Regions from separate parts of the Shewanella sp. SP2S2-4 genome, predicted to be linked through region 1. Evidence: predicted binding sites of a transcription regulator. Region 1 holds the regulator's gene; the other holds the start of a gene.
The links. Region 1 encodes FliA, which starts transcription of late flagellar genes. Its sites were predicted from a motif close to CTAAAGNTNNNNNNNNNNNNGCCGATA; they were not measured.
Positions count from the first base shown of each region.

Region 2: a site for FliA is predicted at 2,365-2,391, ahead of Q4Q54_RS00765 (cytoplasmic protein). Genes of this name have one in related genera too.

Region 1 covers NZ_JAUOER010000012.1:6,595-11,579, reverse strand. The annotation lists gene flhF (flagellar biosynthesis protein FlhF) at 1-185, shown strand, start outside; gene Q4Q54_RS11360 (MinD/ParA family protein) at 190-1,071, shown strand; gene Q4Q54_RS11355 (RNA polymerase sigma factor FliA) at 1,064-1,777, shown strand; gene cheY (chemotaxis response regulator CheY) at 1,825-2,208, shown strand; gene Q4Q54_RS11345 (protein phosphatase CheZ) at 2,222-2,959, shown strand; gene Q4Q54_RS11340 (chemotaxis protein CheA) at 2,975-4,985, shown strand, end outside.
Region 2 covers NZ_JAUOER010000001.1:167,464-172,448, reverse strand. The annotation lists gene fccA (fumarate reductase flavoprotein subunit FccA) at 1-281, opposite strand, end outside; gene Q4Q54_RS00780 (hypothetical protein) at 780-1,190, shown strand; gene Q4Q54_RS00775 (methyltransferase domain-containing protein) at 1,196-1,741, shown strand; gene Q4Q54_RS00770 (hypothetical protein) at 1,773-2,063, shown strand; gene Q4Q54_RS00765 (cytoplasmic protein) at 2,149-2,334, opposite strand; gene Q4Q54_RS00760 (cytochrome C biosynthesis protein) at 2,457-3,902, opposite strand; gene Q4Q54_RS00755 (organic hydroperoxide resistance protein) at 4,176-4,601, opposite strand; gene ohrR (hydroperoxide resistance transcriptional regulator OhrR) at 4,740-4,985, shown strand, end outside.

The DNA.
Region 1 (4,985 bases):
GTGTGTTGATCCAAAACGGATTACCATTAAGTTATGTTACTGATGGACAAAGAGTTCCTGAAGATATGAAAGTTGCGGATACCTTAGATTTAGCCCAGCAGGCACTCGCAGCGTTAGATAGTACAGAACAACAATCATTACAAGACACAGCGTGGTCAGATAATATGGCCTGTGCATTTGAGTAGATTTATGACCCTGGATCAAGCAAGTGGTTTACGTATGATGAATCAACCCTATAACGAAAAAGTGAAAGTAATCGCGGTCACAGGTGGTAAAGGTGGCGTTGGTAAAACCAGCGTTTCCATTAATACAGCTGTGGCATTAGCCGAAAAAGGCAAGCGTGTCTTGGTACTTGATGCTGACCTTGGCTTAGCAAACGTCGATGTCATGCTGGGTATTCGTGCCGAGCGTAACCTCTCCCATGTTCTCTCTGGTGATGCAGAGCTTGACGATATTATCGTTCGTGGCCCTAAAGGGATTGGCATAGTGCCAGCCACTTCAGGAACACAAGGGATGGTGGAATTAAGCCCAGCGCAACATGCCGGGTTAATTCGCGCATTTAGTGAGATGCGGACTCAGTTTGATATTCTAGTCGTAGATACTGCTGCTGGGATTTCAGATATGGTGCTCAGTTTCTCACGTGCATCGCAGGATGTGCTGGTCGTTGTTTGTGATGAACCCACATCAATTACCGATGCCTATGCCCTGATAAAAATCCTCAGCCGTGAGCATGGCGTGTTCCGTTTTAAAATAGTTGCCAATATGGTGCGTAGTTTACGCGAAGGTATGGAATTATTTGCTAAACTCAGTAAAGTGACCGACAGATTTTTGGATGTCGCCCTTGAATTGGTTGCAACAATCCCATTTGACGAAAACTTACGTAAATCAGTTCGTAAACAAAAATTGGTGGTTGAAGCGTATCCTAAATCACCAGCAGCGATTGCGTATCAAGGGTTGGCAAATAAAATTCTAAGCTGGCCTGTACCGCAGCAACCTGGTGGGCATTTGGAGTTTTTCGTTGAGCGTTTAGTTCAACGACCAGATTTTCAAGAGGAAAAAACGAGTGAATAAAGCCGCTGCGTATACTTGTTTAGACAATAAATCGTCGATCGTTGAACAGTATGCTCCGTTGGTTAAAAGAATTGCGCATCATTTACTCGCCAGACTACCTGCCTCAGTGCAGCTAGATGATTTACTCCAAGCTGGGATGATGGGTTTATTAGAAGCATCATCCAAGTTTGATGGTGGCAAGGGTGCGAAATTTGAAACCTTCGCCGGCATACGTATACGAGGGGCGATGTTAGATGAAATTCGCCGTGGTGATTGGGTGCCTCGTTCCGTTCATCGTAATAACCGCAAGGTTGCACATGCTATTGATGAGTTAGAGCAAGAACTGGGCCGTGATGCACGCGACACAGAAATTGCAGAAAAACTTGATATGACGCTCGATGAGTACCATCATATTCTTAACGATGTTTCTGTCGGAAAAATCATAGGGATAGAAGACTTAGGCGTATCTCAGGATATACTTACAGTGAGTGATCGGTCCGATGATGACTCATTTGAAGCATTAGCTGAGAACCAATTTCATTCTGCGCTGGTTGAGGCAATTAAATTATTGCCTGAAAGAGATGCATTAGTGTTATCCCTGTACTACGATGAAGCATTGAATTTAAAAGAGATTGGCGCCATTCTTGAGGTCAGTGAATCGCGTGTTAGCCAGATATTAAGTCAGGCAATGTTGCGATTGAAAGCTAAACTCAAGCACTGGACATAAGTATAATTATTAATCGAGCACAGAATGTCAGCTCACCGGAGGAAACCTTGGACAAGAATATGAAGATTCTCATTGTTGACGATTTTTCGACAATGAGGCGTATCATCAAGAACTTGTTGCGAGACTTGGGGTTTAACAATACCCAAGAAGCAGACGATGGCTCAACAGCCCTGCCGATGTTGCAAAAGGGGGATTTTGATTTTGTTGTTACAGATTGGAATATGCCCGGTATGCAAGGCATCGATCTGTTAAAAGCAATTCGCGCAGATGATTCGCTAAAGCATTTACCCGTATTAATGGTGACAGCTGAAGCAAAACGTGAACAGATTATCGCTGCCGCTCAAGCGGGAGTGAATGGATATGTGGTTAAGCCTTTTACCGCTGCAACGCTGAAAGAGAAGCTAGATAAAATATTCGAACGACTCGCTTGAGCAAGGATGAGCTATGAAGTCACAAACATCAGGGCTCATCACGCTCGAACAAGCTCAGCACTTGGTTGAATTATTAAGTGTCGGTGAGCAACGTCAGGCAGATGATTTATTTCGGGAGCTTGCTGCTCCACTGCAACGAGAATTATTTGAAGAGGTAGGGAAATTAACTCGGCAACTTCATAGCGCTTTAATGGATTTTCAAGTTGATAATCGTCTAGCTGAATTAGCCAATACAGAAATTCCCGATGCCAAACAACGTTTAAATTACGTTATTGACATGACTGAACAAGCGGCAAATAAAACCATGGATGCGGTAGAAGAATGTTTACCTTTGGCCAATGCCGTAACGGTAAATATTCAAAAAGTCATGCCATCTTGGGACAAATTAATGCGCCGAGAAATAGAACTCAGCGAGTTTAAGGTTCTTTGCCACGATGTCCAAGATCTTATGTCCCGTAGTTCAAATGACTCGACTCGACTGCGTGAATTGTTAAATCAAATATTGATGGCGCAAGATTTTCAAGACTTAACAGGACAAATGATACGTCGTGTTATTGATCTGGTTATGGAAGTAGAAAGTAATCTGGTTTCTATGCTGACGGTATTTGGTGAGCAGCCTATGATTGAAAGTCAGATTGCTCAGAAAAATAATATTGAAGCGGAAGGGCCGATAATGAATGCCGAGCTTCGTCAAGATGTAGTAACGGGTCAAGACGAAGTGGATGATCTTCTATCGAGTCTGGGTTTCTAACTGGGAGTCAATTTGATGGCCTTTGATGTAGATGAAGAGATACTCCAGGACTTTTTAATCGAAGCCGGTGAAATTTTAGAGCTTCTGCAAGAGCAACTCGTTGCGCTTGAAAATAATCCTGATGACACTAACTTGCTAAACGCCATTTTTAGAGGGTTCCACACCGTTAAAGGTGGCGCAGGCTTTCTTAGCTTAACTCCCATGGTCGATGTGTGTCATGAGGCTGAAAATACCTTCGATTTATTACGGACTGGCAAACGTAGCGTCAATGCAGAGCTGATGGACATTATTTTGCAGGCTGTTGATGCAATTAATACCATGTTTGCTCAAACGCAGCAGGGCGAGCAGCAAGATCCTGCCGATTCGGGTTTGTTGGCTAGGCTTAAAATGCTGAGTTCAGGTGCGCCATTGCCATCTGAAGTTGCGTCTGCAGAGGTGGTCGAAATTGTCGAACCTGAGCCTGTCGTTGAAACCATTGTTGAAACTCCCGTCCCACAAGACATCCCTATAGAGATAAGTCATAGCTCATCTTCAAGTATTGATGATATCAACGACGCTGAATTTGAAGCTTTGTTAGATGCGCTTCATGGCTCAGGAAAAGGTCCTGCGGCTACCGCCGTGGTCCCTGAACCTGTGGTCGCTAAGCCAGCTGCGCCAGTTAAAGCGTCTTCAGCATCGGGTGATGACATCACTGATGATGAGTTTGAGGCATTGCTTGATGAACTACATGGTTCAGGCAAGTTTAAAGCTGAGGCAGAAGTGCCGGCTAAACCAAAGGTCGCTTCGGCTCCCACGCCTCAACCGATAGTCGATGCCGATGAAATTACTGATGACGAGTTTGAAAGATTACTCGATGAACTCCATGGTAAAGGTGCGGCACCTGCAAAAGTAGAAGTAAAAGCGCCTACTGCACCAGTAACGCCTGCTTCGACTGTTGCACCTAAAGCCGCTGCGACTCCCACACCAGTAAAAGCTGCTGCGCCTGCTCCAGCCCCCGTTGTTGCCGCAAAACCGAAAGTGGACATTGCAGTTGTAGATAAAGCGCCAGCTAAAGCAAGTTCAGCAAATGTGCCTCAAGGTGAAACTACAGTACGTGTTGATACTGCACGACTCGACCAAATCATGAATATGGTGGGCGAGTTAGTGTTAGTGCGTAATCGATTAGTGAGCTTAGGTATCAGTCGTGATGATGAGGAAATGTCTAAGGCCCTTGCGAACTTAGATCTCGTGACTGCCGATTTGCAAGGCGCGGTGATGAAAACCCGTATGCAACCGATCAAGAAAGTGTTTGGTCGTTTCCCTCGGGTAGTACGTGATCTTGCGCGTACGCTCAATAAAGAAATTGATTTGATCATGGTCGGTGAAGAAACCGACCTAGATAAAAACTTAGTTGAAGCGCTTGCCGATCCACTCGTCCACTTAGTGCGTAACTCGGTGGATCACGGTATTGAAATGCCAAACGAGCGTGAAGCCAATGGCAAGCCGAGAACGGGTACGATTACCTTATCTGCAAGTCAGGAAGGTGACCATATACTGCTGAAAATCGAAGACGATGGCGCAGGTATGGACCCTGAAAAACTGAAAAAGATCGCGATAACACGTGGTGTGCTTGATGAAGATTCAGCTTCGCGAATGACTGACAGCGAAGCGTATAATTTGATTTTTGCGCCCGGTTTTTCGACTAAGGTCGAGATTTCAGATATTTCTGGTCGTGGCGTTGGGATGGACGTGGTAAAAACGCGTATCACTCAGCTTAACGGCACAGTGCATATTGATTCTATGAAAGGTAAGGGCACGATACTTGAGATTAAAGTACCGTTAACGCTGGCGATTATGCCAACCTTAATGGTTGATGTCGCTAAACAAGTGTTTGCATTACCTTTGTCTAGTGTGAATGAGATATTCCATCTCGATCTCACTAAGACCAATATCGTCGACGGACAACTCACCGTCATAGTGCGCAACAAGGCTGTGCCTTTGTTCTATTTGGAGCACTGGCTGCATAGAAACAAAACCACTTTTAAAC
Region 2 (4,985 bases), on a different contig from region 1:
GCAATTTCGCCAATCAAGTGAGATTTATGGGGTGAGACTTTGTCTTTAGGTGCGGCGGCGGCCAGTTCTTTTAAATCGCCGTGGCAGCTAACGCATTGGGCATTTTCATGGCTAAGGTTGTCATCACTGACGCCACCTTTGTCTGAGACGTGGCAGCTGTCGCAACTGCCCATTTCACCGTGAAAATCGGCTAGCACTTCTGGTGCAGCATAGGCAGTTCCTGCCATTGCGCCAGAGATCAGCATGGCTAGTGCTGTTTTTTGAATCTTTCTTGTGAACATGGTAGTTCCTCCGCCGTACATTCATCTACTTAATAAGGGTTATTCATCGTGGCGTGATATTTATTTTTTACGTCATTCACGCACTGTTAGAGCATTCTCCATTTGCAAATTTATCACTATCTAAAGAGGTATATATGTGTTCAGGTCACATAACCTTTGTTACAACGGAAATAACATATTTAAAATGTGCAATAGGGCGGGAAATATGAATCAAGTTGAAGCTAATCACTGATTGAATACGGTATAACTTGCGCGAGTTAACATGTTGAATGGAATGGATTTAACTTTATTAAATAAAAGTGGTATTGATTGTGGGTTTTACGAGGTATTTTATCTAATTGTATTTTATAGATATTATAATGTGACTTTGCACATTAATAATTTCAATTAGTTATTTTTGAGTATTCTATAAATAATGTTATTTATCCAGCCTTTATTGTATGGGATTATGTTATTAGTTTGATTAAATGTTACACAGTTGATTCTTAAGGGGATGTAATGCAGAAACAAGGCATATCAGAAAAACGTTTTTGGATTCAACGTTTGAGTAAAACCAGTTTAAGGGCATTGCATATTTTAGGAATAGTCGGTGTTGGCGGTGGCATTTTATTAAGTGTAGATAAAACGCAATGGCTGAATTATTGGTATCTCGCCATGACGACGGGCAGCATATTAATGTTGTGGGAAATTGTGCGTGATTGGCGTTGGTTAATTCAGCTTAAGGGTGTGTTAACCTTAGTAAAAGTAGGCCTACTTGGTTTGTTTGTCCCTTTGGCTAATTTCAAGCCTGAGCTGTTAATCGCGATCCTCTTTTTGTCCGTGATTGTGTCCCATGGTCCAGCAGGGCTCAGGCATTATTCTATTGTGCATCGTCGGCAAATCGACTCGAAAAAAGAAATTAAGGGCTAATTCCAATGTCTGTAATCCATGCGCCAATCGTGACTCCCGCAGCCTTAATCACTGAGTTTACTTGGCCTGTTTCTCGCTTTGATGGACTTAAAGTACTCGATCTTGCCTGCGGCTCTGGACGTAATGGTTTGTGGTTTCTAGCGCAAGGTGCAGAAGTGACATTTATCGACAGGGATTTGTCTGCCATGTCGCACATTGAGCATGTGAACGCCCGCAAATATCAATGGGATTTAGAAGCCGAGGCTGCGCCATCGCTACCGATTGAAGAGTACGACATAGTGTTAGTATTCAATTATCTGCATCGGCCATTATTACCGCAAATTGCCAAGGCGGTTAAGACTGAAGGCCTTATCGTCTATGAAACCTTTACCACACAACAAGCTGAGAGTGGGCGGCCACGTAACCCCGATTTCTTACTCACTGAAAATGAACTCAAATCAGTGTTTGCTAACTGGCAACCTTTACATTACTTTGAAGGTCGATTATGTGATCCGCAGTCCACTCATAGCAGTTATAAAGCACAGTTGATTGCGCGAAAACCTAAAACGTAAGTTTACCGATTGAGACTCAAGAGGTTGTAGGATGTTTCCCTATCCAGAGCAATATCGCATTGCAACACCACCGCTAACGACCGCTGTCATGGTGGCTTGGGCTTTATTCAGTCATAGCCTGTTTTCCGATGCCAGCCCTGTCGCTCTGTATCCGCTATTAGCCCTGTTCCCTTTGGTGATTGGATTGCACTTGTATTTGATTTGGTTAGCAAAAGGAATGGGGCGACTCGATCAGTTTTTCTATGCCTTAGTGCATATCCCGCTAGCGTTCGTGGTGTGGACATTTACGATTATGCATGTGAATGGCAACGCTTTTTCTTAAATTCGCCTGACGTTTTATAGAAAAATAACAAAAAAAAGCGCCCTGATAATCAGAGGCGCTTTTTTAAATGCTGTATTGCTAACAATTAGGCCGTAGTGTTGATGTTGTGGCCTGCATTACCTACTGGTTTTGGCGCCGCAGCTGCAATTAAATCTACCGCGATTTGACCTTCGGCTTTTTGCTGCTCTTTGGCTAACTGAGCAACCTTAACGCCAATTGCACCATTTTCTAGATTAGGTGCGATAGCTTGGGTATTCAGTGAAATTGACATAACTAACCTCGATTGTAAGCTGGATCCCTTTATCGGCAAACCCAAGGTTAACTTTAGTCGTTAGCCATAAATTTGCCAATCTTCCATTATTTTGCCAATTATTTCGCCGATTGTTTCGTCAATTACTTGGCCTTAGCCGAGAACAGTTTGCGGCCGATGACAATAATGGCTGTAATCCCCAATGAGCCTAAGATCAACCCCAGTGCCAGCGCCACATTTTGCAGTGCAGTAGGGTCGATAACCAGCGCGATACCCATACCCAACATCATCACACCTGACATGAGTTTTAGGGCTTGGCCTTCTTTTTCAGTCAGTTTACGTTTACCTAAGGTCGCGCTGAAGACGATAACGATAATCGCCAGCGGGATCACGTAAACAATGTTATATAAAACCAGGTACATATAGCGTTCAATGTCTGGCAGATTGTGCATAGAAAGCACGCTGGTGTAAATCATCGGGAAGCCCGCGGTGCAGAGTAGTTCATAGGCGTTGGCGAGGACTGCTAGTACGGTCGATCCAATAAGCAAGGCGCCTAAGCTACTCGAATTTGACAGTTTACCCATGCGCTTTATCAAGCTCGTCCGGTTTTCCGCCGACATAGATAGCGTCACTTCCCCCTTCGTAAAGAAGTAATCTTTGATGTTGATGACACCAGCGATTAAGGCTAAACAACCCGCCGCTAAGATGATCATGCCGCCATCACTGCCTGCGCCCAACAGCTGGAAGATGTTTAGCCATGCGGTCATAAATAGGAAATAGATAAAGCCAGAGAAGAACACGAAAATCCCGCCTACGAGCAACATGCGGCTGCGACTCTTGGCATTAACCATGATCGACAATAAAAACAGTAAAACGAAGAAGGCGCAGGGGTTAAAGGCATCAACCCCTGCAAGCACTAAGGTGAGCAGCGGCAAAGACATAGTCTCAGGAGTCACTACGCCCACTAAAGGTAACTCAACGGGCTGGACTTCAGATTGCACTGACGACGGTTCTGTAGCATCCCCCAAGCTGGTGGCATCGCAGGTGCCTTCGCCAGTATCTGTGCCGCAGGTGCCAAATAGCGGCGCATCGGTTTCTGTACTCGCGCTCGTACTGACAACGCCTTTGGTGGGCAAGTCCGCTTCGCTGAGTTGACCGCCAAGGGATAAATAGCAATTTTTCAGTCGATTGACGAGAAACTCGCCGGTGACTGCTTCGCTCGAATAGCCCACCACGGCTTTTTCGCAGCTGGCCATATAGGGTACAGAACGCGCCTCTGTCGTGGTTTTTGCGGCGATAGTTTGCCAAATATCCTGCACGCCTGGAGCGGACACCATATGGGATTCGAGTTCTATCCAAGGGTATTTTTGCGGTAATGAATCGATGAAAGGATGGGCCTCTGCACAATGTGGGCAGGTTTTGGACCAGAAGAAATACAGTTTAATTTTGAGCTCACCTTGAGCATTCACATAATGCCAAGTTTGATCCGCTGAGCTTGCTGGCGCTGTTTCGGCCCAGCTCGGGATGGAAAAGGCAAAAAGGAATAATAGGGAGCAAAACAGCGAGATTTTAGATAGATATTTTGTCATAGCGCCTCCCACTGAGAGTGGGTTTAAGTATCGTCAAACGGTTCGATTAACTCTTACTCTACTTACATCAATCATTTTGATTAAATTAGATATTAAGAAGTGTTAGTTAACTCGCGAATAATAATTTTTTGGGAACTGAAACCAGTTTATCTCCCTGTTAAATGGTGTGATGCACACCACTCTCAGCTTGAGTCGTTAATGGCTAATAAGAATAGAGCACCCGAGGGTGCTCTATTTCTGACGTTATCAACAAGTGTCTATGATGGATTATGGTTAGCCTAACGCTACGCCATTTACGCTCAGTTTCACGTCAATATTATTACGTGTAGCGTTTGAGTATGGACAAACTTGATGCGCGTGACGCACTAATGCTTCAGCGGCTTCTTGCGGTAAATCTAAGCTGACTTCTAAGGCAACCGCTAATGCAAAACCGCCGGTATCATTGGCACCTATGCCAACAACCGCACTGACTGGCGCTTGTGTAATATCCACTTTGCCGATTTTAGCGACATGCAGAACGGCGTTTGAGAAACAAGCGGCATAACCAGCGGCAAACAGTTGTTCTGGGTTAGTGGCAAGTCCGCTACCGCCCATGGCTTTTGGATAGGCTAACGCGACATCCAGTAAACCATCATCCGTGCTCACTTGACCCTGACGACCCGCTTTTGCTGTGGCACGTGTTTCATAAAGTGTTTTCATAATATTGACCTTCTAAGGTTAAGGATTAAGTAAGTTGATTTGAATTGTGTGCAATTCAATTGTAGCAAACTATAATTCGATCTTTGGTGTGAATGCAAGTATATTGTGCGCAATATATTTAATTTATTGGATCTTCCTATGGCAACAACTCAACCCAACACCCGTGTTAATCCTGTCGATATGGCCGAAAATACCAGCGTAGATAATGCTTTATGCCTTGAAAACCAAGTGTGCTTCTCACTTTATAGCGCCGCGAATGCTATGGTGCGAGCCTATCGCCCTTTGTTAGATAAATTGGATCTCACCTATCCGCAATACTTGGTCATGCTAGTGTTATGGGAAGAGCAGGGCATTAGTGTCAAAACCTTAGGGGATAAACTCTTC